Regions from separate parts of the Streptomyces bikiniensis genome, predicted to be linked through region 2. Evidence: riboswitches for the same ligand, from Rfam matches in the RefSeq annotation. Region 2 holds a riboswitch; each other region holds the start of a gene.

Region 1 (9,838 bases), on a different contig from region 2:
CGATACCCGGCTTCGCCCCCGGCATGTACGACTGGGGCCTGACGATCGACACCCTCATCGCCCTGAAGGCGACGGGCACGGACGAGGCGTCGGCCGACAAGGTCGTGGACACGCTGAAGGCACACGTCCGTGACTACAACAGCTTCGACGCCTGGGGCGAGCCCGGTCAGCGGGTGGCCGGTGCCACCGCCAAGCTGCTCTATGCGGCCGTGGTCGCGGGGGAGGACCCCGCCGAGTTCGGTGCGTACGACCTGCGGCAGGAGACGCTCGACCTGATCGCCGGACCTTCCGCGGGGCTGGAGGAGGGCCGGGTGAAGGACAAGGTCGTCGGGGGCCGCGACGACAGCAACACCTTCGGTCAGTCCCTGGCCGTGCTCGGACTCGCGCGCAGCGGTGACGTGCCGCAGAGCGCCGTCGACTTCCTCATCGACCAGCAGTGCGCGGCGGGCGGCTTCCGCCTCTTCCCGTTCGACCTCGACAGCGGCGACACCACGGTGACCGGAGACTGCGACGCCCAGGGGGCGACCGTGGTACTGGACCCGGACTCCACGGCCATGGCCGTGCAGGCGCTGCTGGCCGCGGCCGAGGACGGTGCGGTGGGTGCCGCCGAGGCCGCCGGGAAGGGCGGCGACTGGCTGGCGAAGACCCAGCAGGCCGACGGCTCGCTGACCGGATCCGGCCCCACCAGCGACGCCAACGCGAACAGCACGGGCCTCGGCGGCCAGGCGCTGGCGGCGACGGGACACCAGGCGGAGGCCGACAAGGCGGCGGACTGGGTGGAGGCCCGGCAGATCAGCGCGTCGAACGGAGGAGCCGCTGCGGCGGAGAGCGGCGCCATCGCGTACAACGACGCGGCACTGGCCGACGCGAAGGCCGCCGGCATCGGCGAGTTCCGCGACCAGTGGCGCCGCGCCACGCCGCAGGCCGTGCTCGCGCTCGCGCAGGTTCCCCTGGGGAGGATCGGCCTGACCGAGCCCGGCCCCGGCCCGGACCCGACCGACGACCCGACCGGGACCCCGTCGGGCGACCCCAGCGACACCCCGACCGGCGACCCGTCGGGAGACCCCAGCGGTACCCCGTCGGACGACCCCGGCGACACCCCGACCGGCGACCCGACCGCCGACCCCAGCGGTACCCCGTCGGACGACCCGACCGATCACCCGTCGGACGATCCCGGCGCGACCGCGTCGCCCGACGGCACCGGCAGTCCGACGCCCACCGCAGCCGCGAACCCGAACACGGCCACGCCTCAGGGCGGCAGCGGCGGCGTGCTGGCCGCCACCGGCACCAGCGCCCTGGCACTCGCCGGCGTCGCGGCGGGACTCGCCGCGGCCGGCTACGCCGCGGTCCGCACCGCCAGGCGCCGCGGCGAGAGGGCGCGGGCATGAGCACCACCGCGCCGGTACGGCGCGGCATCCGTGCGGAGCGGCCCGCCCCGGCCCTCGGCACGGCCTGACTCGGCTCGGCCACCGGGGCCGCCGCCCGAACACTGCGCCCGCACTCGGCCGCGACTCCTACGCGCGGCCTCGAACAGAAGGAACGACACATGACCAGATCCACCTACAGCCACGCGGTACGCGCGCTGCGCGCCGCCGTGCTGTCCCTCGCGCTGGTCCTGGGCCTGACGGGCCTCGGCCTGGCGTCCGCCCCCGAGGCCACCGCCCTGAACGGCAAGGGGACGGCCGGCTACTGCCCGAACAGCAGCGGCGTGACCGTGGTCGTCGACTTCCAGGAGCTCGGCGGCGGCACCGTCGTCCGCTGCGCCCCCGGCGACCAGGCCACCGGCCTCGCCGCGCTGGAGAACGCCGGATTCGACGTCACCGGGACCCAGCGCTGGGGCAAGGCCTTCGTCTGCCGCATCGAGGGCAAGCCCACCGCCGCCACCGAGTCCTGTGTGAACACTCCCCCGGCCTCGGCGTACTGGTCGTACTGGCACGCCCCCAACGGCGGCAGCTGGACCTACAGCACGTCCGGCGCCTCGGGCCGCAAGCCGGCCCAGGGCAGCTTCGAGGGCTGGTCGTTCTCGCTGAACAAGACCGCGAGCACCAACCCGAAGCCGCGCGTGGCTCCCGTACGTCCGTAACCGGACCCACTTCCTCACGCATGTCACACCCCGCCCGCGATCCTGCCGAAACCGGCCCGGACCGCGGGCGGGGCCGTTTCCGCGAACGTTTCACTCTTTCCGGCGCACGCCTCGCACAGGGAACTCACGCATCGCGTTGTCCGTATTCTGATATGTCGCCGCCACGCGACCGACTGGCGGCCGACGCGGGGAGGCGGCATGAACAGGCACGTTCGACACCTGGTTCTGGACGGGGAGCGGGTGGTCGTCCTCTCGCCGAGCGAGTTCGACAAGCTGCTGGCGAGTCGCCGCCAGCTGGGTGGGCAGGCGTCGCGTGTCCGCGCGCTGCGGAGCGGGCTGCGGGAGCTCGTCGACCGGCTGGAGTCCCTGGAGAAGCGGCTGGCCTCGGCCGACCCTGCTGACACACGGGGGCTCGCCTCCGAACTCGGCGCGTGTCTTCGTCACGCCCGGAAGATGGCCCGACCGGGCGGAGCGAACCGACAGGCGACGGCACCATAAGGGGATTACTTAGGTATACCTAAGTTCGAGCTGCGACACAACATCTGCCCAGGCTGGACATCCCGGCTCCCAGATGTAGTGTTGCTCGTGCTGGTGGTTCGCCAGGCACCGATGTGCCGGGCGAGGCAAGAGGGAACCCGGTGAGAATCCGGGACTGCCCCGCAGCGGTGAGCGGGAACGACCGCCGTCATACGCACTGAGTCCGCCGGAGCGGGCTCGGGAAGCGACGGCCGGTAGGAATCCTCGGCGTATGGCGCCGAGAAGGGCCCGCGAGTCCGAAGACCTGCCACCGGTGCGTCCGCCGAATCGCGGCGTACGCGCTCCGAGGCCCCGAGGGAGGGCCGCGTGGCTGCCGCACGGACCCGGATCGGACGAGCTTTCCTCCGCCGATCCGCCGCTCGCCGTACGCTCCGCCGCGTTCCCCCCCCAGCCCCGGACACGGGAACGAGCGAGAGGAGCGGGGACCGATGAGCGGTCTCGTGTATTTCTCCAGTGTCTCGGAGAACACCAAACGCTTCGTGGAGAAGCTGGATCTGCCGGCGACGCGCATCCCCCTGCACCCGCATCGCGACGACATGCCCCGGGCCGCCGGGCCGTACGTGCTCATCGTGCCGACGTACGGCGGCGGCGAGCACGCGGGCGCGGTCCCCAAGCAGGTGATCCGCTTCCTGAACGACCCGGACAACCGTGCGCTGCTGCGCGGCGTGATCGCTTCGGGCAACACCAACTTCGGTGCGGACTACTGCCTCGCGGGCCGGGTGATCTCGGCGAAGTGCGGGGTGCCCGAGCTCTACCGATTCGAACTGCTGGGTACGGACCGCGACGTCCGCGCCGTGAAGGAAGGACTGCAGAGGTTTTGGACACGACAGTCATCGGTGACGGGACGGCCGGCGGCATGAGCGCGGTCGCCGCCCCGGCCGCCACCGCGCAGGCCGGCCCGCGCGAGTCCGTCGGCGCGCGCAAGGACTACCACGCGCTGAACGCCATGCTGAACATGTACGACTGCGACGGACGCATCCAGTTCGGCAAGGACCGCGAGGCGGTCCGCCAGTACTTCCTCCAGCACGTCAACCCGAACACGGTGGTCTTCCCCACGCTGAAGGAGAAGATCGACCACCTGATCGAGAACGACTACTACGAGGAAGCCCCGATCAGGCACTACGCCTGGCCGTTCGTGGAGGACCTGTACCGCAGGGCGTACGCGTACAAGCACCGCTTCCGCACCTTCCTGGGCGCCTTCAAGTACTACACCTCCTACACCCTGAAGACGTTCGACGGCTCCCGCTACCTGGAGCGGTACGAGGACCGCGTGGTGGCGACAGCCCTGTACCTCGGCGCCGGCGACGAGGCCCTGGCCGCCCGGCTGGTGGACGACATGATGACGGGCCGCTTCCAGCCCGCCACCCCCACCTTCCTCAACGCCGGCAAGGCCCAGCGTGGAGAGCTCGTCTCCTGCTTCCTGCTGCGGGTCGAGGACAACATGGAGTCCATCGGACGCGGGATCAATTCGGCGCTCCAGCTGTCCAAGCGCGGCGGCGGCGTGGCCCTGCTGCTGACGAACCTGCGCGAGCGCGGGGCCCCGATCAAGAAGATCGAGAACCAGGCGTCCGGTGTGGTGCCGGTGATGAAGTTGCTGGAGGACTCCTTCTCCTACGCCAACCAGCTCGGCGCCCGCCAGGGGGCCGGCGCGGTGTACCTGCACGCGCACCACCCCGACATCATGCGGTTCCTGGACACCAAGCGGGAGAACGCCGACGAGAAGATCCGCATCAAGACCCTCTCCCTGGGGGTCGTGGTCCCGGACATCACCTTCGAACTCGCCAAGCGCAACGAGGACATGCACCTGTTCTCCCCGTACGACGTGGAGCGCGAGTACGGAAAGCCGCTCGCGGACCTGTCCGTCAGCGAGCACTACGACGACATGGTCGCCAACCCGCGGATCCGCAAGACCGCGCTCAGCGCCCGCGAGTTCTTCAAGACGGTCGCGGAGCTGCAGTTCGAGTCGGGCTATCCCTACCTGTTGTTCGAGGACACCGTCAACCGTGCCAACCCGGTCCCCGGCTGGATCAACATGTCCAACCTGTGCTCGGAGATCCTCCAGGTCAACACTCCCAGCACCTACGACGCGGCACTCGGCTACGAGACCGTCGGCCGGGACGTCTCCTGCAATCTCGGCTCTCTCAACATCGCCGCCGCCATGGCCTCCCCCGACCTCGGGGCGACGGTGGAGACCGCGGTGCGCGCCCTGACCTCCGTCTCCGACCAGTCCGACATCGGCGCCGTGCCCTCCGTGGCCCGCGGCAACGACCTGTCCCACGCCATCGGCCTCGGCCAGATGAACCTCCACGGCTACCTGGCCTCGCAGCGCATCCACTACGGCAGCGAGGAAGGAGTGGACTTCACCGACATGTACTTCTACACCGTCGCCTATCATGCGCTGCGCGCCTCGAACCGGATCGCGACCGAGCGCGGCACGGCGTTCGACGGCTTCGCCGGCTCCGCGTACGCCGACGGCTCGTACTTCGACAAGTACACCGACCGCACCTGGGAACCGGCCACCGCACGCGTGCGGGACCTCTTCGCGGAAGCCGGGATCCACCTCCCCACGCGCGACGACTGGCGGGAGCTGAAGAGGTCGGTCCAGGCGCACGGCATCTACAACCAGTACCTCCAGGCCGTCCCTCCCACCGGGTCCATCAGCTACATCAACGACGCCACCGCCTCCATCCACCCGGTCGCCGCCAAGGTGGAGATCCGCAAGGAGGGCAAGCTCGGCCGCGTCTACTACCCGGCACCGCACCTGGACGACGACAACGCGGAGTACTTCCAGGACGCGTACGAGATCGGCGCCGAAAAGATCATCGACACCTACGCGGCGGCGACCCAGCACGTGGACCAGGGCCTGAGCTGCACGCTCTTCTTCCGGGACACCGCCACCACCCGCGACCTGAACAGGGCGCAGATCCACGCCTGGCGCAAGGGCATCAAGACCCTCTACTACATCCGGCTGCGCCAGGAGGCCCTCGAAGGCACCGAGATCGAGAACTGCCTCTCCTGCACCCTGTGACCGCCACCCCGCCCGCACAGCTCACGAAAGCACCAGCGATGACCACCACGCCCGCACCGCTGACCGAGGTGTCGGTCACCCCTCCCTCCTACCGCCACGACCCCCTGGCACGGTTGCGCCCGGTCAACTGGAACCGGGTGACCGACGAGAAGGACCTGGAGGTGTGGAACCGGCTCACCGCCAACTTCTGGCTGCCGGAGAAGGTCCCGCTCTCCAACGACGTGAGCGCCTGGCAGCAGCGTCTCAGCCCGGAGGAACGCACCCTCACCATGCGGGTGTTCACGGGACTGACCATGCTCGACACGGTCCAGGCCACCGTCGGGGAGATCGTCCAGATCCAGGACGCCCGTACCGAGCACGAGGAGGCGGTGTACACCAACATCGCCTTCATGCAGGCCGTCCACGCCCGCAGCTACTCGTCCGTGTTCTCCACCCTCGCCACCACCCCGGAGATCGACGCCGCCTACCGCTGGGCGGTGGACAACGACGTCCTCCAGCAGCGCTGCAAGACGGTCCTCGCCCACTACTACGGTGACGACCCGCTCAAGCGGAAGGTCGCCTCCACTCTCCTGTCGTCGCTGCTGCTGTACGCAGGCTTCTACCTTCCGCTGCACTTCTCCACCCACGCCCTGCTGACGAACACGGCCGACATGATCCGGCTGATCCTCCGCGACAAGGCCGTGCACGGCTACTACTCCGGCTACAAGTACCAGCGGGGGCTGGAGAAGCTCACGAAGGCCGGTCAGGACGAGATGCGCGAGTTCACCGACGCGCTGCTGGACGAGCTCTACGAGCTGGAGCTGCAGTACTCGGGCGAGCTCTACGAGCCGCTCGGTCTCATGGACGACGTGGCCGTGTTCGTCCGCTACAACGCCAACAAGGCCCTGATGAACCTCGGCCACCCGACCCGATTCGGCGCCACGGAGACCGAGGTCAACCCCGAGATCCTCGCCGCTCTGTCCCCCGGGGCGGACGAGAACCACGACTTCTTCTCCGGCTCGGGCTCGTCCTACGTGATGGGCAAGGCCGAGGACACCGCCGACGACGACTGGGACTTCTGAGAACCACCATGACCACCGATGCCCTCACCGCACCGCCCTCGGCCGACCCGTGCGTCCTGCTCAAGCACGGCGAGGCCTTCCTCAAGGGCCGCAACCGCCACCGCTTCACGGAGCGCCTGCACGACAACCTCCGTGTCGCGCTGCGGGGCGTCGGCGGCTCCACCTGGATCAAGAACGCACAGCACGTGACCGTGCTCGGCGGACAGGTCCCGCAGGACGTCCTCGTCGAGCGGGCACGCAACGTGATCGGCTTCACCTCGGTGGAGCCGGCTGTACGCGTCCCCAGCACCCTGGAGATCATCACCGCCACGGCCGTCGACACGCTGCGCACCCTGCACGGGAGCGGAACCGTGTCGAGCTTCGCCGTCCGGGTGAAACGGCGGGACAAGCAGTTCCCGCTCACCTCGGCCCCCATGGAGCGCCACCTCGGAGCCCGCATACGCGAAGCGCTACCCGCCCTGTCCGTCGACCTCACCGCGCCCGGGGTCACCCTGACCGTGGCGATCGACCGAAAGGAGACCTACCTCTCCTGGGCGCGCCATTCCGGTCTGAGCGGCCTTCCGGTCGGCTCCAGCGGCCGGGCACTGGTGCTGCTGTCCGGCGGCTACGACTCCCCCGTCGCCGCACACCGTGCCATGCGCCGGGGCCTGGCCTGCGACTTCGTCCACTTCAGCGGAGCGCCTTACACGAATCCTGCGTCCGTCTACAAGGCCTACGCTCTCGCCCGCCGGCTGAACGAGTTCCAGCCGCCCGGGACCCTGCACCTCATAGCCCTCGGCCAGGCACAGAAACAGCTCGCGATCGCGGGCGCGGGGCGGCTCCAGGTGGTGGCCCAGCGCCGGCTCATGGTGCGTACCGCCTCCGCACTCGCGGCCGGCACCGGCGCCGAGGCTCTCGTCACGGGCGACAGCCTCGGGCAGGTGGCGAGCCAGACCCTGGCCAACCTCGTCGCCGTCGACGAAGCCGCGTCCCTACCCGTACTGCGCCCACTGATCGGGCGGGAGAAGCAGGAGATCATCGACGAGGCCCGGGCGATCGGAACCGCGGACGTCTCGGTACTCCCGGACGAGGACTGCTGCAGCCTGCTCGCCCCGCCCCGGGCGAGCACCAGCACCCGGGTGGCACACGTGGAGGCGGTGGAGAAGCGCCTGGAGCTGGACGAGCTGATCGAGACCCTGCTCGCCTCGGCCGAGGTCCTGCGGCCGGGTGAGGACGAGGGCAGGACCGCCCCGCCCCGGCTGCCCGACATCCCCGGGCAGCGGGTCCGCGGTCTCCGGCCGTCCCTCCCGTGACACCACACGGCCGGGGCACCGCCTGCATCACGGAACGTCACTACCGAAAACAGCGGGGCAGGGGCGGCCGACGGCTCGGCAGCCGACGTCCCGGCCACCTCGGTGCGCCTGAGAGCAGCGGCGTCGAACTCCGCTCCGACGGTCGCCGAGTTCGCATGACGGCTCATCAGAAATGAGGCCGTCCGTGCGTCAGACATACGTCAGACATACGTCAAGATACCGCCCGTAACGCACGTGGCGCACATCATGCACACTCAGGAAAACCGCAGTTCAGCGGCCCTTCTCGGCAGGTTCAAGGATCGCGACGCACTCCACATGATGCGTCATCGGAAACAGATCGAACGCCCTCAGCGTCCGTACCCGGTAGCCCCGCTCCCCGAAGTAGGCGAGGTCTCGGGCCAGGGCCGCCGGGTCGCAGGCTACGTAGGCGATGCGGCGGGCGCCGAGGGTCGTCAGGTGGTGGACCGTCTGCTTGCCGGCGCCGGCACGCGGGGGGTCGAGGACGATGAGGTCGACCTCGGTGATGCCGGTGCGCGGGAGGACCGATTCGACCTTGCCCTGTTCGATGCGGACCCGCTCGAAGTGCTGCAGGTTGTGGCGGGCGTCTTCCACCGCGCGCTTGCCGGACTCGATGCCGAGGACCGCGCCCCGGTCGCCGACGCGGTCCGCGAGGGCGCCCGCGAAGAGGCCGACGCCGCAGTAGAGATCGAGGGCGGTGTCCCCCTTGCGCGGCAGGAGGCCCTGCATGACGGCCTTCATCAGGGTGTCGGCGGCCTTCGGGTGGATCTGCCAGAAGCCGCCGCTGCCCACCCGGTGGGTGCGCTCGTCGGCGCGCTCGCGGACGAAGGCGCGGCCGTGGACGCGGTGGACCCCGCCGTCCTTCTCGTCGACCCGCATGACCGAGACCGGCTTGTCGAGCTCGACCAGGGGCAGGCGGGCGCCCGGGCGGGGGGTCAGGATGACCTGGCGGTCGTTCGAGCCCGAGGCCGCGATCGCCTCGACCGAGGCCATGCCCTCCCAGGTGCGCTGCTCGACGCCGAGCTCCGAGACGCCCTGGGCGGCGATCATGCAGTGGTCGATGACCTCGACGTCGTGGGAGCGGTGCTTGCGCAGGCCCGCGCGGCCCTCGGGGTCGATCGCGTACTGGACGCGGGTGCGCCACTGCGGGACCTCGCCGGCGGGCAGCTTGTCGCCCTCGGCCGGCATGACCGTGCCGTCCCAGCCGGCCTCCTCCGGGGTGAGCCCGGCCAGGCGCTGGAGCTGCTCCGCGATCACCTCGCCCTTGAGCCGGCGCTGGGCGCCGGGCTTGGCGTGCTGCCAGTCGCAGCCGCCGCACTTGCCGGGGCCGGCGAAGGGGCAGGGGGCCTCGACCCGGTCCTTGGACGGGTCAAGGATCTCGACCGCGTCGGCCCGCAGGAAGCGGGAGGTCTCCTCGCCCTCGGTGACGCGGGCGAGGACCCGCTCCCCCGGCAGGGCGTGGCGGACGAAGAGGACCCGGCCGGACTCCGTACGGGCGATGCAGTGGCCGCCGTGGGCGACCGGGCCGACCTCGACCTCGTACTCCTCCCCGACCAGCGACGAGACAGGGGTGTTCTGCATGGCGGGGAGCTCCAAGGGGAAGGGGTGCGGGCTGCCGTTCGGACGGCAGCCCACCAGTCTAGCCCGGTCTTTCCCGTCGTTCTCCCGGGGCGGCCTAGGGGGTGTTCTTTCCGGCCGGTTCCTTGTGGCCCTTCTCCACCGGGCCCCGGCGGACCGCGCCCGGCGCGTTCCACTCCTGGCGCTTCCTGGCCCGCTTCCGCGCGGCCTCGGAGGACCGGAGCTGGTACGGGACCGAGGT
Region 2 (9,838 bases):
ACCCCGCCCGTGGGGCGGCCCCGCAGCCGGCGGGCGGTCCGCAGCCGGGCCACGTCGGCGACCATGTTCGGCGCGAAGGTCATCGCCACGACGACGGCGACCCCCGCCTCGTACAGGGCACCCGGCAGCGACTTGAGCAGCCGCGCCGGGTTGGCGAGCGCGTTCGCGGCGCCCACGCAGATCAGCAGGGTCGCCAGCTTCGCGCCGTCGTACACCGCGAAGAGCACCTGCTCGGCCGTCACCCGGCCCCCGATCCGCACCCCCTGCGCCCAGCTGGGCAGCGGCACCTCGGGCAGGGTGAAGAGGAGGTGCGCGCCCGGGATCGGGGAGCCGAGGAACACGGAGAAGAGGACGCGGAGGGCCACCACGAACAGACCCAGCTTCACGAACGCGCCGTACGAGCGGGCCCAGGGCGCGTCCGTGCGGCGGGCCGCGACGACATAGCCGGCGACGCCGACGACCAGGCCGAGCAGCAGCGGGTTGGTGGTGCGGGAGGCGGCGACGGCCAGGCCGAGCGCCCACAGCCACCACGCGCCCGCGTGCAGGGCGTTGGCCCGGCTCGCGACGGGAGCCGTGAGCACGCTCCGGAGGGGGCCGGGGAACACGGTACGACCGGGAGCGGTGCTCATCCGCGGCGGCGGGCCTTCCAGACCGCCGCCCCGCCGAGCGCCAGGACGGCCGCCCCGCCGACGAGCGCGCCGACGGACGGGCCGCCCCCACCGTCGTCCTGCTTCTTCGCCGCGGCGGGGGAGGCCGCGGCGGTCGGCTCCTCGCCCACCTCCTCGCCGCAGCCCCGCGCCGGATAGCCCGCGATCCCGCACAGCATGGCCCCGCTGTCGTACCGCAGCGGCTTCGCCACGGCGGCGAGCGCCTCCGCGCCGGTCGCGTCGGGGCGGACCTGCGCGCAGCCGGTCGTGACGCGCGGGGTCGGCGGGGCCTCGCCGGGCGGCGCGTCGGCCGGGCCGCCGAAGTCGACGACGACCGCGATCCGCTTCGTGCCGTCCTTCGCCGCCACGCCCCCGCAGATCCGGGCGAAGTCCGGGGCGGCGGTGGGTCTGGCGGTGTCGTCGGCCTCCTTGCTGACCGCGAAGCGGAAGCCGACCGCGTCGCCGTCGGCGGGCCGGGCGGTCGCCGGGCCCTGCGTGGCGTACGCCCAGGGCTTGCCGCCGTCGCTCTCCCAGTACGACCAGTAGCGGTAGCCGGCGGCGTGCGCCGGGGCGGCCGCGACCCCGGCGAGGGTCAGCAGCGCCCCGGCCGCGGCGCCCGCGACCCTGGCGGTGGTCCTGGCCGTGGGGGTCCCGACGGCGGTGGCGGTCACTTCTTGCGGCCGCTCAGGAGGAAGCCGATGCCGACGCCGACGACCGTGCCGATGCCGATGATCCACCAGAGGTCGAAGCCGGAGTCCTCCTCGTCGGCGGTGGAGGAGTCGGAGGCGGAGGTGTCGGGGCTCTTGGGCGCGGGCCCGGCGGCGTTGAGCCGTTCGACCAGGTCGACCGAGCCGAACTTGCGCGGGTCGGTCTCCGTCGCGCGGGCGGCCAGGATCAGCTGGGCGTAGGCGGCCGGGCCGCTCTCCTTCGCCCAGGCGGCGGAGTTCTTCTCCAGCCACTCCAGGGCGGGCATGGCCTCCTTGGAGGCGCCGGCGGCGGAGAGCGCGACGACGGCGTCGGCGGTGTTGCCGAAGTCGGGCTGCTCGGTGGTGTCGGCGGCGCCCGGCATCGGCGGCTGGACGAGGTGGTGGGTCGTCGCGAGCGTCTTCGCCAGGTAGGAGGCGCCGTTCAGGGCGACCCGCTCGGGGGTCGGCTTCGGCAGGTCGGTGCAGGTGGGGGCCTGCTCGGGGGAGGCCTTGGTGGCGACCATGCTCTTGCCGAGCCCGGCGAGGGTCGCGGCGGCGGTGGCGTCGGCGTTGGCGAACAGCTTCCCGGCCTTGTCCGGCTGGTACGCGAAGGCGCCGGGGCCCTCCTCGTCCGAGCAGGGCAGGGCGAAGGTGAGGAGCGCGTCGTAGGGGGAGCGGCCCTCGGCGGAGGTGAACTCGCCGGGGCGCACGCCGGTCGCGGCGAGCGCGCCGACGACGACGGAGGTCGAGTTGGCGTCGCTGGCGCCGCCCGCGCCGTAGCCCCAGCCGCCGTCCTTGTTCTGCACGGACTTCAGCCAGTCGGACCCGGCCTTGACGGCCTGGTCGGCCTTCCCGGGGGCGGCGCTCTGGCGGCGGACGGCGGCGAGCGCCTGGACGGCGGCGGCGGTGGCGTTGGTATCCCGCATCGTCTTCGCGTCGCAGGGCTTCGCGGCGTCCGCGCGGTAGGAGGGGAAGGCGCCGTCCTCGCACTGCTGGCCGAGCAGCCACTCCACGGCCTGGTCGGCGGGCTGGTAGCCGGTGGCGCGCTGGGCGAGGAAGGAGAGCGACTGGCGCCAGACGCCGTCGTACGTCGGGTCCTTCGTGCCGTACAGACCGGCCGGGAGCTTCCCGGCGGAAGGGGTCGGGGAGGGGGCGGCGGTGGCCGGCCCGGCTGCTCCGGTGCCGAGTACGGCGACGGCGGCGAGCGCGGTGGCGGCGGCGCGGCGGACGGTGTTCATGGGGCCCTCTCCTGCGGCCGGGCACGGCACGCCTCGGGCACCGGGCTCCGGCTCCGTATTCCTCGACGGTGCCGGCGGTCACGTCCCGTCCGGGGCATTCCGACTTACCACCCCAAGGCGGTTAACGGCTGCGGGTCAGTACCGGATTTCCACCGGTTTCCCCCCGTACGGGCATGATGACGACCCGCTTACTGTACCGGCCCGTACGCGCTGCTCACGGTGGGTGTGAGCGGCCTCGCACCGGCCCGCGGAAACGGACGGGCCGTCACGTCCGGCCCTGTGCGAAACTCCTGCGACCGCCGCCGGACGATCACCGTCCGGTGGCGATCGACAGGGGTGGGGGACAAGGGGTGGGGAAGAGGATGCGCAAGGGGACGGCGGTCCGGGCGGCCGTGGTCATGGCCGTGGTGCTCGGCGCCGCGGGCTGCGGCACGGGCGACGGCGGGACGGACGGCGGGGGGAAGCGGGGCGGGGCGTCCGCCGCCCCCTCGGCGACGCCCCGGGCCGAGGACACCGGTCCGGTCACGAAGGCCTCGGCCCAGGCGGACATCGAGGCGGCGGCCGCGGACGCGGGGGCCCCGGCCGACGATCCGGACTGGGCGAAGATGACCGCGGCCCGGTGCGGGGCCGGTTACCACGGTTACGGGACGGAGGACGAGAAGGTCGACTTCGGCCGGTACGAGGCGGTGGTCGGCGAGCTGCGCGAACGCGGCTGGCAGCCGTCGGGGGAGGCGCCCGAGCGCAAGGACGAGAACGGGACGGTCCGGATCGCCCAGAAGATCTTCACGAAGCGGGGCTGGACCCTGACGGCGGAGTTCCGGGGCTTCGACACGGGACAGATCAGCGTGTCGGCCGCCGACAAGGCCTGCGTCGACGAGATCCGCTCCCGCGTCCGGATCCCCGAGGGTGGGACCGACGGGCAGTAGCCGAAGCCGGATCAGACCAGGGTCCCGATCAGGCCGAACCCCCGATCAGCCGGCACACCGTCTCGATGTCGACCTTCACCTGGGCGATCGAGGACCGCCCCGACAGCCAGGTGATCAGGGCCGAGTGCCAGGTGTGCTCGATCACCCGGACCGCCGACAGCCGCTCCGGCGTCGGCTGTCCGGTCCCCATCGCGTCCAGGATGATCGCGGTCGTCAGCCGGGAGACCTCGTCCACCTCGGCGCTCGCCCCCCGGTCCGCGAAGATCAGCGCCCGCACCATCGCGTCGGCCAGCTGCGGTTCCCGCTGGAGCGCCCGGAAGGCCCGCATCAGGGTCTCCGCGACCCGCTCCGCCGGGTCCGCGCCCGCCGGGGGCCGCTTCCGCAGCGTGGTGTGCAGGTGCCGGAGCTGGTCCTGCATCACCGCGACGAGCAGGTGGATCTTGGACGGGAAGTAGCGGTACAGCGTGCCCAGGGCCACGCCCGCCTCCTCGGCCACCTCCCGCATCTGCACGGCGTCGAACCCGCCCCGCGAGGCGAGCCGCGTGCTGGCGTCCAGGATGCGCCGCCGCCGCGCCTCCTGGCGCTCCGTGAGGGGTACGGCGGTGCCGTGGCCGAGGGCGTGGCCTGTGCCGTGCTCCGCTCTGTTCTCTGCGGTCATGGGGTCCCGTTCCGTGCGGTGGGGAGCGACAGTATGGCGGCGCCGCCGCCGTGGCGCGAATCACCCGCTCCGGATCTCACCGCGGCGCTACCTGCCGGTAGATTCTGTCCTTCCCGGACGGCCGGACGACGGCCCGGCAAGGATCGGACGACGGCCCGGCAAGGGTCGGGCGGCGGCCGGGAACGGCCGGTCGACGGGCGAGTCTGTAACTTGTTCTAGATTAACGCCAGCGGTTACGCTCCGGCGAAACGCACGCTCGAAGGGGGCCGCGCATGACCGCCGAGGCCGTAGAGGCAGGCCCCCGACAGGGCGTCACCGACCCCGGTGACATCCCCCGAGTTCTCGACCGTGCTCGAACAGGGGGGACCCCCACGTTGCGGATCGCTCTCCTCACGTACAAGGGGAACCCCTTCTGCGGAGGCCAGGGCGTCTACGTCCGGCACCTCTCCCGCGAACTGGCCCGCCTCGGCCACACCGTCGAGGTCATCGGCTCCCAGCCGTACCCGACCCTCGACGAGGGCGTGCCGCTCACCGAGATCGCCAGCCTCGACCTCTACCGGTCCCCGGACCCCTTCCGGACCCCGAAGCGCGACGAGTACCGCGACTGGATCGACGCCCTCGAAGTCGCCACCATGTGGACCGGCGGCTTCCCCGAGCCGCTCACCTTCTCCCTGCGGGCCCGCCGCATGCTCGCCGCCCGCCGCGGCGACTTCGACGTCGTCCACGACAACCAGACCCTCGGGTACGGACTCCTCGGCGGCCCCCGCGCGCTCGGCGCCCCCCTGGTCACCACGATCCACCACCCCATCACCGTCGACCGCGGCCTCGAACTCGCCGCCGCCGACGGCTGGAAGCGCCGCCTCTCGGTCCGCCGCTGGTACGCCTTCACCACCATGCAGAAGCGGGTCGCCCGCCGCCTGCCGTCCGTGCTCACCGTCTCCGGCACCTCCCGCCAGGAGATCGTCGAGCACCTCGGCGTACGCGAGGACCGCATCCGGGTCGTCCACATCGGCGCCGACACCGACCTCTGGTCCCCGGACCCCTCGGTCGCCGAGGTCCCCGGCCGGATCGTCACCACCTCCAGCGCCGACGTCCCCCTCAAGGGCCTGGTCCACCTGATCGAGGCGCTCGCCAAGCTCCGCACCGAGAACCCCGACGCGCACCTCGTCGTCGTCGGCAAGCGGGCCGAGGACGGCCCGGTCGCCCGGGCCATCGAGCGGTACGGCCTCGAAGGCGCCGTCGAGTTCGTGAAGGGCATCACCGACGCCGAGCTCGTCGACCTCGTCCGCTCCGCCCAGGTCTCCTGCGTGCCCTCGCTGTACGAGGGGTTCTCGCTGCCCGCCGCCGAGGCCATGGCCACCGGCACCCCGCTCGTCGCCACCACCGGCGGCGCGATCCCCGAGGTCGCGGGCCCGGACGGCGAGACCTGCCTCGCGGTGCCGCCCGGCGACGCGGGCGCCCTCGCCGCCGCCCTCGGCCGGGTCCTCGGCGACCCCGAGCTGCGCGCCCGGCTCGGCGCCGCCGGACGCGCCCGGGTCCTCGACCGCTTCACCTGGGCCCGCGCGGCCCAGGGCACGGCCGAGCTGTACCGCGAGGCGATCGCCCGCCGGGGCGCCGCCTCGCCAGGCCCCCGCCGGTGACCGGGACCGCGCACCCGCACGACCCGGGGAACCCCCGCCCGCACCACCCGAACGACCCCCACCCGCACCGCCCCCGTCCCGACCGCGAAGGCAGGCCCTCGTGCTGACCGTCGACTTCACCCGCTTCCCGCTCGCCCCCGGCGACCGCGTGCTCGATCTGGGCTGCGGTGCGGGCCGGCACGCCTTCGAGTGCTACCGGCGCGGCGCCCGGGTCGTGGCCCTCGACCGGAACGCCGAGGAGATCCGCGAGGTCGCCAAGTGGTTCGCGGCCATGGAGGAGGCCGGGGAGGCCCCCGCCGGCGCGACCGCCACCGCGATGGAGGGCGACGCCCTCAACCTGCCCTTTCCCGACGAGTCCTTCGACGTCGTCATCATCTCCGAGGTCATGGAGCACATCCCGGACGACAAGGGCGTCCTCGCCGAGATGGTCCGCGTCCTCAAGCCGGGCGGCCGGATCGCCGTCACCGTCCCCCGCTACGGCCCCGAGAAGGTCTGCTGGGCGCTCTCCGACGCGTACCACGAGGTCGAGGGCGGCCACATCCGCATCTACAGGGCCGACGAACTCCTCGGCAAGATCCGGCAGGCCGGCCTCAAGCCGTACGGCACCCACCACGCGCACGCGCTGCACTCGCCGTACTGGTGGCTCAAGTGCGCCTTCGGCGTCGACAACGACAAGGCGCTGCCGGTCCGGGCGTACCACAAGCTCCTGGTCTGGGACATCATGAAGAAGCCCGCCCTGACCCGGGTCGCCGAGCAGCTGCTCAACCCGGTCGTCGGCAAGAGCTTCGTGGCGTACGCGACCAAGCCGCACCTCCCGAAGGCCGATGCCGCGTGACGAGCCCCGAGCGGATCGCGGAACACCTGGTCCTGCCCGGCGTCCTCACCGCCGAGCAGGCCGCCGAGACCGTCGCCGGGATACTCGCCGTCCAGCGCGAGGACGGCGCCATCCCCTGGTTCCGCGGCCACCACCTCGACCCCTGGGACCACGTCGAGGCCGCCATGGCCCTGGACGCGGCCGGCGAGCACGCCGCCGCCGCCCGCGCCTACGAGTGGCTCGCCCGGCACCAGAACGGCGACGGCTCCTGGTACGCGGCCTACCACGACGGCGACCCGGAGCGGGTCACCGACCGGGGCCGGGAGACCAACTTCACCGCGTACGTCGCCGTCGGCGTCTGGCACCACCACCTCGCCACCGGCGACGACGCCTTCCTCGACCGGATGTGGCCCGTCGTCTACGCCGCCGTCGAGTTCGTCCTCGGGCTCCAGCAGCCCGGCGGCCAGATCGGCTGGAAGCGCGAGCCGTCCGGCGAGCCCGTCGCCGACGCCCTCCTCACCGGCAGCTCCTCGATCCACCAGGCCCTGCGCTGCGCCCTCGCGATCGCCGAGGCCCGCGAGGAGCCGCAGCCGGACTGGGAGCTGGCGGCCGGGGCCCTCGGCCACGCGATCCGCCGCCACCCCGAGCGCTTCCTCGACAAGTCCCGCTACTCGATGGACTGGTACTACCCGGTCCTCGGCGGCGCGGTCACCGGCGAGGAGGCGAAGGCCCGGATCGACGCGTCCTGGGACGCGTTCGTCGTGCCCGGCCTCGGCGTGCGCTGCGTGGTCCCCAACCCGTGGGTCACCGGCGGCGAGAGCTGCGAACTCGCCCTCGCCCTCTGGGCGGTGGGCGAGTCCGACCGGGCCCTCACCATCCTCCAGGACATCCAGCACCTGCGGGCCGCGAACGGCATGTACTGGACGGGGTACGTCTTCGAGGGCGCCACCGAGGCCGACAAGGCGATGTGGCCCGAGGAGCAGACGAGCTGGACCGCCGGGTCCCTGCTGCTCGCGGTGGCCGCGCTCGGCGGCGAGGAGGCCACGGTCGCCGTCTTCGGCGGCGAACGCCTCCCGTCCGGCCTCGAACCGGACTGCTGCGGGGCCTGAGCACGAGGCGGGGGTACCCGTACGGAGTCGCCCCGGTGGCGCCCGTGCGGCCCCGGGGCGAGGCTGGCGCCACAGCCCCCAGGAGGTCCCGCCGTGCCCGGAACCCTTACGCCCCGAACCCGCTCGCGCAGAGCCCTCGCGCGGGGAGCCGTGGCGCTGCCGCTGTGCTGCGCCCTGCTCCTGACCACCGCCGCCTGCGGAGGCGACGACGGCGCGGGCGCGAACGCCTCCGCGAACCCGTCGGCGTCCCCGGCCCCGTCGGGCAGCGCCGAGCGGCAGAAGCTGGCCAAGACCCGGTTCGTGGCCAACGCCGGTCTGGCCGCGGGCGCCACGTACCAGTGGATCGTGAAGCCGTACCGCGCGGGCACGTTCAAGAAGGGCGCGGACGGGCGCACCTTCGCGCTGGTGAAGGCCGGTCTCGCGGGCGCGTTCGCCTACAACCGGCTCAAGGCGGCGGCGGAGAACGCCAAGGGCGACCCGCTCCTCTCGAAGGCGGTCGCGCCGCTCACCGCCGGGATCGACTCGCTCAAGGACCTCGGCACCAAGTTCCGCAGGGGCGAGGTGGGCGAGGGGGACGTCGGCGCCTTCGAGAGCGTGATCAACAGCGTCAAGGAGGCGGGCAGGAGCGCGGGCGCGGAGGTCAAGGACCAGGTGCCCAGCACGTCCCAGCTCGGAGGATGACCGCCGGGGAACGGTGACGGCCCCCGTCCGGACCGGAGTCCGGACGGGGGCCGCGTGCGGGGACGTACGGAACCGTCAGCCGCGCTGGATGCCCGTGGTGTCCTGGAGGACGCCGCGGCGCCCGTCCTGCGTCTGGGCCACCAGGGCCTGGCCGCGCTGCTCGACCGCCAGGTACCAGGTGCCGGGCGCCAGCTCCGCGATCGGGGCCTGTCCGCCGTCCTCCGCGTACAGCGGACGGGCGACCGGGACCGCGAACCAGAACGGGGCGAAGTCCGAGGCCGGCTGCGCCGGGGCCTGCTGCGGCTCGGGCTGCTGGGCGGCGGCCTGCGGCTGGGGCTGCGGGGCGGCGGCCTGCGCGCCGAACGGGTGGCCGGCGCCGTGCGAGGCGTCGTGCGCGCCCCCGTACGGCTGCTGCTGCGCGCCCGGGTAGCCGTAGCCGCCGGGGACGCCCTGCGGGCCGGGCTGGCCCGGCTGCATGCCGTACGGCTGCGGGGCCTGCGGACGCGGCGCGCCGACCAGCGGGGCCTTGAGGGCCGGGACCAGCGGGCCGGCGATCGCGGCGGCGGCGAGGACCAGGGAGGCGATCAGGCCGAGGATCAGACCGGCACCGGCGCTGGTGGCCTCGAAGATCCACATGAGCAGGGTCCACGCGGAGGCGATGGTGAACGCGGTGCCGACCTGGCCGAGCTCCAGACCGGCGACCTTGCGCTGCTGCGGCAGGGCGCGGGAGGCGACGACGAGACCGGCGCCGACGATGCCGAGGAAGAAGGAGCCCCAGCCCAGCGGCGACGCCTCCCACGAGTTCGGGCTCTCGAACTGGTCGCAGAACGAGGCCGGGCCTTCGCAGCCGGAGATGCCGAGGAACGAGGCGATGAACAGCACCACCGCTGCACCGATCAGCACGCCATCGCCTCGGGTGAGGGAGCGGATATTCACGTGAGAAGTCCTTCGTCGGTCGTCGTCGCGCCGGTCGTCGGCGCGTCGGAGTGGCGCTCGGGTCATGGCAGGGGGCGGCCCCATCGTACGGAGAATCTATCGCCCGCCGGTTCTACCCCTGGAGGTAGGTGGCGATGCCGTCCGCGATCCCCTGCGCCGCCTTCTGCCGCCACTCCGCCGACGCGAGCAGCCGCGCGTCCTTCGGATCACGCATATTGCCGCATTCGACGAACACCTTGGGGACGGTTGAGAGATTGAGTCCGCCGAGATCGTCCCGTACGTCCAACCCGGTTCCTCCGCCGAGGTAGTTGGCGGGCGCGGTGCCGGTGGCGCGGGCGAACCGGTCCGCGATCCGTTCGCCCAGTTCGCGGGAGGGGCCGACGATCTTCGCGGTGTCGGCGGCGCCCTCCCGGACGGGTGCGGGGAGGATCACGTGGAATCCGCGGTTGCCGACGGCCGAACCGTCCGCGTGGACGGAGACGACGGCGTCGGCGCGGGCCTCG
Region 3 (9,838 bases), on a different contig from region 2:
GACGGCGGTGCCGAGCAGCAGGGCCGTGCTGACGAACGCGGAGGCGGTCCGGCCGGTGAAGCCGTCGGCGCGGCCCCCGCCTTCGGGGCCGAAGTGGGTGGCGAGGGGATCGGGGAGCCGGTCGTACCAGAGGGCGAGCACCAGCAGGTACGCGAGGAGCACGAGGACGAAGGGGAGCGCGGCGAGCACGCGGAGACGGGGTGTGGCGCGGTTCATGGAGACCTCCCTTGTTTGCACTCTACTAGAACAAGTAGTTCATGGGGAGACCGAAGGCCGTGCGACGGAAATGACGAGACGGAACGTCTTGCGAAGGGCCCGCCCGTGCCGTACGGTCGTCACAACGAAACGAGACGAGACGTCTCGTCCACTTTCGCCCACGTCGCCGACGTACAGGAGACCGCCCTTGTTCCGTGCCCAACTCACCGACGTCACCAAGCGCTACGACGCGCCCGGCGCCCGGTTCCGCACCGTGCTCGACCGCGTCTCCCTCTCCGTCCGTCCCGGCGAACGCCTCGGCGTCGTCGGGGACAACGGCTCCGGGAAGTCCACCCTCCTGCGGCTCCTCGCCGGCCTGGAGGCCCCCGACAACGGCGACGTGACCGTCGAAGCCCCCGGCGGTCTCGGGCACCTCGCCCAGACCCTGGACCTCCCCCCGGAGGCCACCGTCGGGGACGCCGTCGACCACGCCCTCGCGGACGTACGGGAGTTGGAGCGGGCCGTCCGGGCCGCCGAGGCCGCACTCGCCGCGACCGGCGACCTCGACGGATACGCCCGGCTGCTCGCCGCGTACGAGGCGCGGGGCGGCGCCGGGGCCGACCGGCGGGTGGAGACGACGCTGCGGCGGCTCGGGGAGCGCGGCCCGCTCGACCGCGACCGGCCCCTCGGAACGCTCTCCGGCGGACAGCGGTCCCGGCTCGCGCTCGCCGCCGTGCTCGCCGCCGAGCCCGAGCTGCTGCTGCTCGACGAGCCCACCAACGACCTCGACGACGAGGCCGTGGCCTGGCTGGAGGAGCGGCTGCGCGCCCACCGGGGCACGGTCGTCGCCGTCTCCCACGACCGCGTCTTCCTCGACCGGGTCGCCACCGCGGTCCTGGAGGTGGACGAGGACCGCCGCACCCTGCGCCGCTACGGCAACGGCTACACCGGCTACCTGGCCGGACGCGCCGCCGAACGGGCGCGCAGGGTGAGGGAGCACGAGGAGTGGAGGGCCGAACTCGCCCGGTACACGGCCCTCGCGGACACCCACATCGACCGGTTCTCCGCGATCCCCCGCAAGGCCCCGGCCGCGTTCAGCGGGGCCGGCGCCTTCCGGGCCCGGTCGCGGGCGCACGGCGCCATGAGCCGCATCCGGGCCGCCCGCGAACGGCTCGCCCGGCTCACCGCCCACCCCGTGCCCGCACCCCCGGAACCCCTCAGGTTCCGCGCGGACCTCGCGGGCGAGGGCGCGCCCGTAGACCTCGTGGACGTCCGGGTGGAGGGACGGCTCCGGCTCGACGCCCTCCACCTCGACGCGGGCGAACGGCTCCTGGTCACCGGCCCGAACGGCGCCGGGAAGTCCACCCTCCTGAAGGTCCTCGCGGGCGAACTCGCCCCGGACCGAGGCCTTTTGAGGGCGCCCGCCCGGGTCGGGCTGCTCCGCCAGGAGACGGCCCCGCCCACCGACCCCCGTACGGTGGCCGAGGCCTTCGGGGCGGACCGCGCGGACCGGCTCCTCGTCCTCGGGCTCTTCTCCGCCCGCGACCTGGCGACCCCCGTCCGGCACCTGTCCGCCGGTCAGCGCCGCAAGCTGGAACTGGCCCGGCTCGTGACCTCGCCCGCCGACCTGCTCCTCCTCGACGAGCCCACCAACCACCTGGCCCCGGGCCTGGTGGAGGAGATCGAGGCGGCCCTGGCCGCGTACCGGGGCACGCTGGTCGTCGTCAGCCACGACCGGCGCCTGCGGGAGAACTTCCGGGGCCGCGTGCTCGAACTGGCCCCGGAGGCGGCCCTGATGTCCCAGGGCCCGTCCGGCGGATCAGGGTCACGGCCCCGGCCATGATCCGCCGGACATGCCCTAGGGCGTGTGTCGAAAGTCCCGCCTGCCCGGCGGCGCCCGGCACGCACTCCCCCGTAGCCCTTCGGGCACGGGGGTGCCCCCAGCCGCGTTGTCGGGATCAGGGGTTGGCCTCCTTCAGGAAGGCCTGGTTCTCCGGGTCGAGGACGTACTCCTGCGTCAGCTTGTCGTACATCCAGTCCGCGACCACGCCCGTCGTGGCGTCGTACCCGAAGAGGTAGTCGACGGTCGCCGCCAGCTCGAACGCGCCCTTGTAGCCGTGGCGGCGCATCGCCTCGATCCAGCGCGGGTTGACCACGCGGGCCCGGAAGACGCGGGAGGTCTCCTCGACCAGGGTGCGGGTGCGGACGGTCTCCGGGCGGGTCGAGTCGCCGATGTACGCCTCGGGGGCCGTGCCCTTGAGCGCGCGGACGGTCGCCACCATGCCGCCGTGGTACTGGAAGTAGTCGTCCGAGTCCGCGATGTCGTGCTCGCGGGTGTCCGTGTTCTTCGCGGCCACCGCGATCCGCTTGTACGCGGTCTCCATCTCGGCCCGCGCCGGGCGCCCTTCGAGCCCGCGCCCGTACGCGTAACCGCCCCACACCGTGTACACCTCGGCGAGGTCGGCGTCCGTGCGCCAGTCGCGGGAGTCGATCAGCTGGAGGATGCCCGCGCCGTACGTCCCCGGCCGCGAGCCGAAGATCCGGGTGGTGGCGCGCCGCTCGTCGCCGTGCTCGGCCAGGTCGGCCTGCGCGTGCGCCCGTACGTAGTTGTCCTCGGCGGACTCGTCCTCCAGGCCCGCCACCAGCCGTACGGCGTCGTCCAGGAGGCCGATGACGTGCGGGAACGCGTCGCGGAAGAAGCCCGAGATGCGCAGGGTGACGTCGACGCGCGGGCGGCCGAGCTCCGCGAGCGGGATCGGCTCCAGGCCGTTCACGCGGCGCGAGGCCTCGTCCCACAGCGGGCGGACGCCGAGCAGGGCGAGGGCTTCGGCGACGTCGTCGCCGGCGGTGCGCATCGCGCTCGTGCCCCACAGGGAGAGGCCCACGGAGGTCGGCCAGTCGCCGTTGTCGGTGCGGTAGCGCTCCAGGAGCGAGTCCGCGAGCGCCTGGCCGGTCTCCCAGGCGAGCCGGGAGGGGACGGCCTTCGGGTCGACGGAGTAGAAGTTGCGGCCGGTCGGCAGGACGTTGACCAGGCCCCGGAGCGGGGAACCGGACGGGCCCGCCGGGACGAAGCCGCCGTTCAGCGCGTGCACGGCGTGCGCCAGCTCGTCGGTGGTGGCGGCCAGGCGCGGCACGACCTGCTCGGCGGCGAACCGCAGCACGGCCCGCACGTCGGGGCCGTGGTCGGCCGCGACCGACCCGACCGCCTCCACCGCCCAGTCCGCCGCCTCCATCGCCTCGACCAGCTCGCGCGCCTTCGCCTCCGCCTCGTCGGCGGTGGTGCGGGTCGCGGCCGACTCGTCCAGGCCCAGGGCCTCGCGCAGACCGGGCAGGGCCTGCGTGCCGCCCCAGATCTGGCGGGCGCGCAGGATGGAGAGGACCAGGTTGACCCGGGCCCCGCCGGCCGGGGCGCCGCCGAGGACGTGCAGGCCGTCGCGGATCTGGGCGTCCTTGACCTCGCACAGCCAGCCGTCGACGTGCAGCAGGAAGTCGTCGAACCCGTCGTCCTCCGGGCGCTCTTCGAGCCCCAGATCGTGGTCGAGCTTGGCGGCCTGGATCAGGGTCCAGATCTGGGCGCGGATCGCGGGCAGCTTCGCCGGGTCCATGGAGGAGATCTGCGCGTACTCGTCGAGCAGCTGCTCCAGGCGCGCGATGTCGCCGTACGAGTCGGCGCGGGCCATCGGCGGCACCAGGTGGTCGACCAGGGTGGCGTGCACGCGCCGCTTGGCCTGGGTGCCCTCGCCCGGGTCGTTGACCAGGAACGGGTAGACCAGCGGGAGGTCGCCGAGGGCCGCGTCCGGGCCGCAGGCGGCGGACAGGCCGGCGTTCTTGCCGGGCAGCCACTCCAGGTTGCCGTGCTTGCCCAGGTGGACCATGGCGTCGGCACCGAAGCCGCCGTCCTCGGCGCGGGCCGCGATCCAGCGGTAGGCCGCCAGGTAGTGGTGGGACGGCGGGAGGTCCGGGTCGTGGTAGATCGCGATCGGGTTCTCGCCGAAGCCGCGCGGCGGCTGGATGAGGACCAGCAGGTTCCCGCGCCGCAGGGCGGCGAGGACGATGTCGCCCTCCGGGTTCCGCGACCGGTCGAGGAACATCTCGCCGGGCGCCGGGCCCCAGTGCTCCTCGACCTGCGTCCGCAGCTCCTCGGGGAGGGTGGCGTACCAGCGCTTGTAGTCGGCGGCCGGGATGCGGACCGGGTTCCTGGCCAGCTGCTCCTCGGTCAGCCAGTCCTGGTCGTGGCCGCCGGCCTCGATGAGGGCGCGGATCAGCTCGTCGCCGTCGCCCGACACCAGGCCGGGCAGCTCCTCGACGGGCCCGAAGTCGTACCCCTCCTCGATCAGCCGGCGCAGGAGGGAGACGGCGGAGGCGGGGGTGTCGAGGCCGACGGCGTTGCCGATGCGGGAGTGCTTGGTGGGGTACGCGGAGAGGACGAGCGCCAGCCTCTTCTCGGCGTTCGGGATGTGCCGGAGGCGGGCGTGCCGCACGGCGATCCCGGCGACGCGGGCCGCGCGCTCGGCGTCCGCCACGTACGCGGGCAGGCCGTCCGCGTCGATCTCCTTGAAGGAGAACGGGACGGTGATCAGGCGCCCGTCGAACTCGGGGACGGCGACCTGGCCGGCGGCGTCCAGCGGGGACAGGCCCTCGTCGTTCTCCTCCCACGCGGACCGCGAACCGGTCAGGCAGAGGGCCTGGAGGATCGGCACGTCGAGCGCGGCGAGCGCGCCCGCGTCCCAGGCCTCCTCGTCGCCGCCGGCCTGCGCCTCGGCCGGCTTGGTGCCGCCCGCCGCGAGGACGGTGGTGACGAGGGCGTCGGCGGTGCGGAGGGTGTCGATCAGTTCCGGCTCGGGAGCGCGCAGGGAGGCCACGTACAGCGGGAGGGCCCGCGCGCCGGCGTCCTCGATCGCGTCGCACAGGGCGCCGACGAAGGCGGTGTTGCCGCTCATGTGGTGGGCGCGGTAGTAGAGCACGGCGATCGTCGGGCCGTCCCCGTCCCGCGCGGTCCGCTCCAGCGGGCCCCAGGTCGGGGCGGCGGCCGGGGCCTCGAAGCCGTGGCCGGTGAGCAGGACGGTGTCGGAGAGGAAGCGGGCCAGCTGCTCCAGGTTGGCGGGGCCGCCGTGCGCCAGGTAGGCGTGCGCCTCGGTGGCGACGCCGACGGGCACGGTGGACGCCTCCATCAGCTGCGCGTCGGGCGCCTGCTCGCCGCTGAGCACGACCACCGGCTTTCCGGCGGCGCGGATCGCGTCGAGCCCGTCCTGCCAGGAGCGGAGGCCGCCGAGGAGCCGGACGACGACGAGGTCGGCGCCGTCGAGGAGGGCGGGGAGGTCGGCGAGCGGGAGCCGGGACGGGTTGGCGAACCGGTACTCCACCGGGCCGCCGGCCGCACGGGCGCTGAGCAGGTCGGTGTCGGAGTGCGACAGCAGCAGGAGCATGGCGAGGCAGGCCCTTCCTCGGGGTTGTCCGCGCCCCGGGTGGTCGTGTGTGCGGCGGGAGTTCCTGACTCACCCGCCCGGGAGTGCCGGGCCGGCTCACAGTGGCGGGACCGCGCCGGAATCTCACCGGGCTTCCTCCCCGGGGTCCTGGGACCCCATGCCGACTCGCATCCTAGATCGTGGGCCGCGGGGGCTGGAGGGAGCGGGAGGGTCGGACGGATCACACCGGGCCCGAAGGGGCGGGCGCCCGGCTCGCGCGCCCTGCCCCCGGCGCTCCGAGTCGGGCCGGTCACACCCCGCCGACCGCCGGTTTCCCGTGGGTATGCTCGCCGCCATGCCGCCCGACCCGACCCCGGCCCCGACGCCCGCCCCCGGCGCACCCCGTGTGCGGGAGCGCGGCGACGCCTGCCCCGGGGCGCTGCGGCTGCACTCCGCCGACGACGGGCACCTGGCCCGACTGCGGCTCCCCGCAGGGCTCCTGACGTCGCGTCAGGTGGAGGTCCTGGCGGACGCAGCCGAGGCCCTGGGGGACGGGCGGATCAGCGTCACCTCGCGCGGCAACGCCGAGCTGCGCGGCCTGGCCGGCGGCTGCGGGGCGGAGCTCGCGGCGCTCCTCGCGGAGGCGGGCCTGCTGCCCTCCCCCACCCACGAGCGCGTCCGCAACATCGTGGCCTCCCCGGCCTCGGGCCTCGACGGACTCGGCGCCGCCGACGTGCAGTTGTGGGCCCGCGAGCTGGACGAACGGCTCTGCGCCGCGCCCTGGGCCGCCGCGCTCTCGGGCCGTTTCCTCTTCGTCCTGGACGACGGCCGCGGCGACGTCACCGGCCTCGGCGGGGATGTGACCTTGGTCGCAGCGGACCCCGGCACCGCGCTCCTGCACCTCGGCGGCCGGACCGTGCGCGTGGCCGCCGCCGACGCCCCCCGCGCCGCCCTCGCCGCCGCCCGCGCCTTCCTGACCGCCGCCCGCGGGGCCGGTACGGGCGCCTGGCGCGTCCGGGAGCTGCCGGAGGGCTCCGGGGTGGACGTACGGGCGGCGCTCACGACGGCCGGGATCGCGGCGGAGCCCGTACGGGAGGCCGTACGGAAGCCCGTAGAGGAGGCCGCCGTACGGAAGCCCGTGGAGGAGGCCGCCGTACGAGAGGACATACGGAAGCCCGTACAGGAGGCCGTACGGGAATCCGCCCCGCCCCACGGCGCTCCCCCCGCTCCCGGCCCCCTCGGGCCCGCCGCGTTCCACGTGCTCGCCCCCCTCGGCCGGCTCACCGCCGCGCAGCTGCGGGCCCTGCTGCCCGCCGACGAGGTACGGCTCACGCCCTGGCGCGGGGCCGTCGTCGTCGGCGCCGGGCCCGACCGGGCGCCCGCGCTCGACGCGGCCGGCCTGATCACCCGGCCCGGCTCCCCCTGGGCCGGCGTCAGCGCCTGCACCGGGCGGCCCGGCTGCGCCAAGTCCCTCGCGGACGTGCGGGCGGACGCGGTCCCCGGCCGCCCCGGCCTGCCCGTCCACTACTCCGGCTGCGAGCGCCGCTGCGGGCACCCGCACGGCGACTGGGTCGACGTCCTCGCCGTCCCCGGCGGGGGCTACCTGGTCGACGGCGCCCCCGTCCCCCGTACCGACCTGGCCCCCGCGGTCACCACGGCCCGCACCGCACCCCGCACCGCGCCCCGCACAACGAGATGAGCGAGAACAGGATGTTCGACTACGAGAAGGACGGCACGGAGATCTACCGCCGCTCCTTTGCCACGATCCGCGCCGAGGCGGACCTCACGGGCCTGCCCGCCGACGTCGCCCAGGTGGCGGTCCGGATGATCCACGCCTGCGGCATGACGGACCTCGTCCAGGACATCGCGTACTCGCCGGGCGTCGTCGCGAGCGCCCGCGCCGCGCTCCGGGCGGGCGCGCCGATCCTCTGCGACGCGCAGATGGTCGCCAGCGGCGTCACCCGCAAGCGGCTGCCCGCCGACAACGAGGTGGTCTGCACGCTCTCCGACCCGGCCGTCCCGGCCCTGGCCGCCGAGCTGGGCACCACCCGCTCCGCCGCAGCCCTGGAGCTGTGGCGGGACCGCCTCGAAGGCTCCGTCGTGGCCGTCGGCAACGCGCCCACCGCCCTCTTCCACCTCCTGGAGATGGTCGCGAAGGGGGCGGGCAGGCCCGCCGCCGTCCTCGGCATACCGGTCGGCTTCATCGGCGCCGCCGAGTCCAAGGACGCCCTCGCCGCCAACACCCTCGGCCTCGACCACCTCGTCGTCCGGGGCCGGCGCGGCGGCAGCGCCATGACGGCCGCCGCGATCAACGCCCTCGCGCACGAAGCGGAGATCCAGCAGTGACCGGGACCCCGGCCGGAAACACCGTCGGCAAGCTGTACGGCGTGGGGCTCGGGCCCGGCGACCCGGAGCTCCTGACCCTCGCCGCCGTGAAGGCCATCGCGTCCGCCGACGTGGTCGCCTACCACTCGGCCCGCCACGGGCGCTCCATCGCCCGCTCGATCGCGGCCCCCCACCTGCGCGAGGACCACGTCGAGGAGCGCCTGGTGTACCCGCTCACGGTGGAGACCACGGACCACCCCGGCGGCTACCGGGGCGCCCTGAACGACTTCTACGAGGAGGCGGCGGCCCGGCTCGCCGCCCACCTGGACGCGGGCCGCACGGTCGCGGTCCTCGCCGAGGGCGACCCGCTCTTCTACGGCTCGTACCAGCACATGCACAAGCGGCTCGCGCACCGCTACGACACGACCGTCATCCCCGGCGTCACCTCGGTGAGCGCCGCCGCCGCCCGGCTCGGGGAGCCGCTGTGCGAGGCGGAGGAGGTCCTGACGATCGTCCCGGGCACGCTGCCGGAGGACGAGCTGACGGCCCGGCTCGCGGGCACGGACTCGGCGGTCGTGATGAAGCTGGGCCGCACCTTCCCCACCGTGCGGCGGGCCCTGGAGCGGGCGGGCCGCCTGGAGGACGCGCGGTACGTGGAGCGGGCGTTCATGGCGGGCGAGCGGACGGAGCGCCTGGCGGACGTGGACCCGGGGTCCGTCCCGTACTTCTCGGTGGCCGTGCTGCCCTCCCGCGTCGACGAGGAGCCGCCGGTACGGGAGCGGGGCGAGGTCGTCGTGGTCGGCACGGGCCCGGCGGGCGCGCCCTGGCTGACGCCGGAGTCGCGCGGCGCCCTGCTGAACGCGGACGACCTGGTCGGCTACACCACCTATCTGGACCGGGTGCCGGTGCTGCGCCCCGGGCAGCGGCGGCACGGCTCCGACAACAAGGTGGAGTCGGAGCGCGCCGAGTTCGCCCTCGACCTGGCCCGGCGCGGGCACCGGGTCGCGGTCGTCTCGGGCGGCGACCCGGGCGTCTTCGCGATGGCGACGGCGGTCCTGGAGGTGGCGTCGGAACCGGAGTACGCGGACGTTCCCGTACGGGTCCTGCCGGGCGTGACCGCCGCCAACGCGGCCGCGGCGGCGGCGGGCGCCCCGCTCGGCCACGACTACGCGACGATCTCGCTCTCCGACCGGCTCAAGCCCTGGGACGTGATCGCGGACCGGCTGCGCGCGGCGGCCGGCGCGGACCTGGTCATCGCCCTGTACAACCCGGGCTCGAAGTCCCGCACCCACCAGGTGGCGGCCGCCCGCGACCTCCTCCTGGAACTCCGCTCCCCCGACACCCCGGTGGTCGTCGCCCGCGACGTCGGCGGCCCCGAGCAGTCGGTCCGGGTCCTGACCCTGAAGACCCTGGACCCCTCCGAGGTCGACATGCGCACCCTCCTCCTGATCGGCTCCTCGCAGACCCGGGCGGTGGAGCGCGGCGACGGCCGCACGATCACGTGGACGCCGCGCCGGTACGGCTAGGGCCTGTCCGACCCTGATCCGCCGGACAGGCCCCGGGACTCAGTACCCGAGCACCAGGGCGGCGGCCTCCTCGGGCGTCGTCGCCGTCCGTACGCCCTCCGGGACCGGGGGGCGGCGGACGACGACGACCGGGATGCCGGCCTCGCGGGCGGCGGTCAGTTTCGGGGCGGTGGCCGTGCCGCCGCTGTCCTTGGTGACGAGGACGTCGATGCGGTGGCGGCGCAGCAGCTCGCGTTCGCCGTCGAGGGTGAAGGGGCCCCGGTCGAGAAGGATCTCGGCGCGGGCCGGCACCGGGGCCTCGGGGGCGTCGACCGAGCGGACCAGGAACCACTCCGGGCGGTCGGCGAAGACGGCCAGGCCCATGCGGCCGGTGGTGAGGAAGACGCG

What was found. Region 2 has a riboswitch for cobalamin ahead of OO47_RS10230 (prenyltransferase/squalene oxidase repeat-containing protein). Riboswitches for the same ligand answer to the same signal wherever they lie in the genome.
Region 1: linked by a shared signal. The riboswitch ahead of nrdI (class Ib ribonucleoside-diphosphate reductase assembly flavoprotein NrdI) and the one ahead of OO47_RS10230 (prenyltransferase/squalene oxidase repeat-containing protein) in region 2 are both predicted to bind cobalamin.
Region 3: linked by a shared signal. The riboswitch ahead of cobN (cobaltochelatase subunit CobN) and the one ahead of OO47_RS10230 (prenyltransferase/squalene oxidase repeat-containing protein) in region 2 are both predicted to bind cobalamin.

What each region holds. Positions count from the first base shown of each region.
Region 1 covers NZ_JNXJ01000001.1:17,032-26,869, reverse strand. Annotated here, with positions in the region: gene OO47_RS00130 (prenyltransferase/squalene oxidase repeat-containing protein) at 1-1,388, shown strand, start outside; gene OO47_RS00125 (hypothetical protein) at 1,547-2,083, shown strand; gene OO47_RS00120 (hypothetical protein) at 2,282-2,581, shown strand; cobalamin riboswitch at 2,659-2,886, shown strand; gene nrdI (class Ib ribonucleoside-diphosphate reductase assembly flavoprotein NrdI) at 3,049-3,480, shown strand; gene nrdE (class 1b ribonucleoside-diphosphate reductase subunit alpha) at 3,438-5,648, shown strand; gene nrdF (class 1b ribonucleoside-diphosphate reductase subunit beta) at 5,687-6,709, shown strand; gene thiI (tRNA uracil 4-sulfurtransferase ThiI) at 6,718-8,001, shown strand; gene OO47_RS00095 (class I SAM-dependent RNA methyltransferase) at 8,272-9,600, opposite strand; gene OO47_RS00090 (APC family permease) at 9,695-9,838, opposite strand, start outside.
Region 2 covers NZ_JNXJ01000010.1:55,909-65,746, reverse strand. Annotated here, with positions in the region: gene OO47_RS10240 (cobalt ABC transporter permease) at 1-629, opposite strand, end outside; gene OO47_RS10235 (SCO2322 family protein) at 626-1,318, opposite strand; gene OO47_RS10230 (prenyltransferase/squalene oxidase repeat-containing protein) at 1,315-2,571, opposite strand; cobalamin riboswitch at 2,645-2,788, opposite strand; gene OO47_RS10225 (hypothetical protein) at 2,934-3,497, shown strand; gene OO47_RS10220 (TetR family transcriptional regulator) at 3,526-4,155, opposite strand; gene OO47_RS10215 (glycosyltransferase family 4 protein) at 4,428-5,795, shown strand; gene OO47_RS10210 (class I SAM-dependent methyltransferase) at 5,896-6,630, shown strand; gene OO47_RS10205 (glucosidase family protein) at 6,627-7,718, shown strand; gene OO47_RS10200 (hypothetical protein) at 7,869-8,399, shown strand; gene OO47_RS10195 (DUF5336 domain-containing protein) at 8,475-9,335, opposite strand; gene OO47_RS10190 (N-acetylmuramoyl-L-alanine amidase) at 9,448-9,838, opposite strand, start outside.
Region 3 covers NZ_JNXJ01000006.1:195,787-205,624, forward strand. Annotated here, with positions in the region: gene OO47_RS06245 (DUF1648 domain-containing protein) at 1-216, opposite strand, end outside; gene abc-f (ribosomal protection-like ABC-F family protein) at 404-2,038, shown strand; gene cobN (cobaltochelatase subunit CobN) at 2,154-5,621, opposite strand; cobalamin riboswitch at 5,661-5,801, opposite strand; gene OO47_RS06260 (cobalamin biosynthesis protein CobG) at 5,956-7,299, shown strand; gene OO47_RS06265 (precorrin-8X methylmutase) at 7,296-7,946, shown strand; gene OO47_RS06270 (precorrin-2 C(20)-methyltransferase) at 7,943-9,451, shown strand; gene OO47_RS06275 (cobalt-precorrin-6A reductase) at 9,491-9,838, opposite strand, start outside.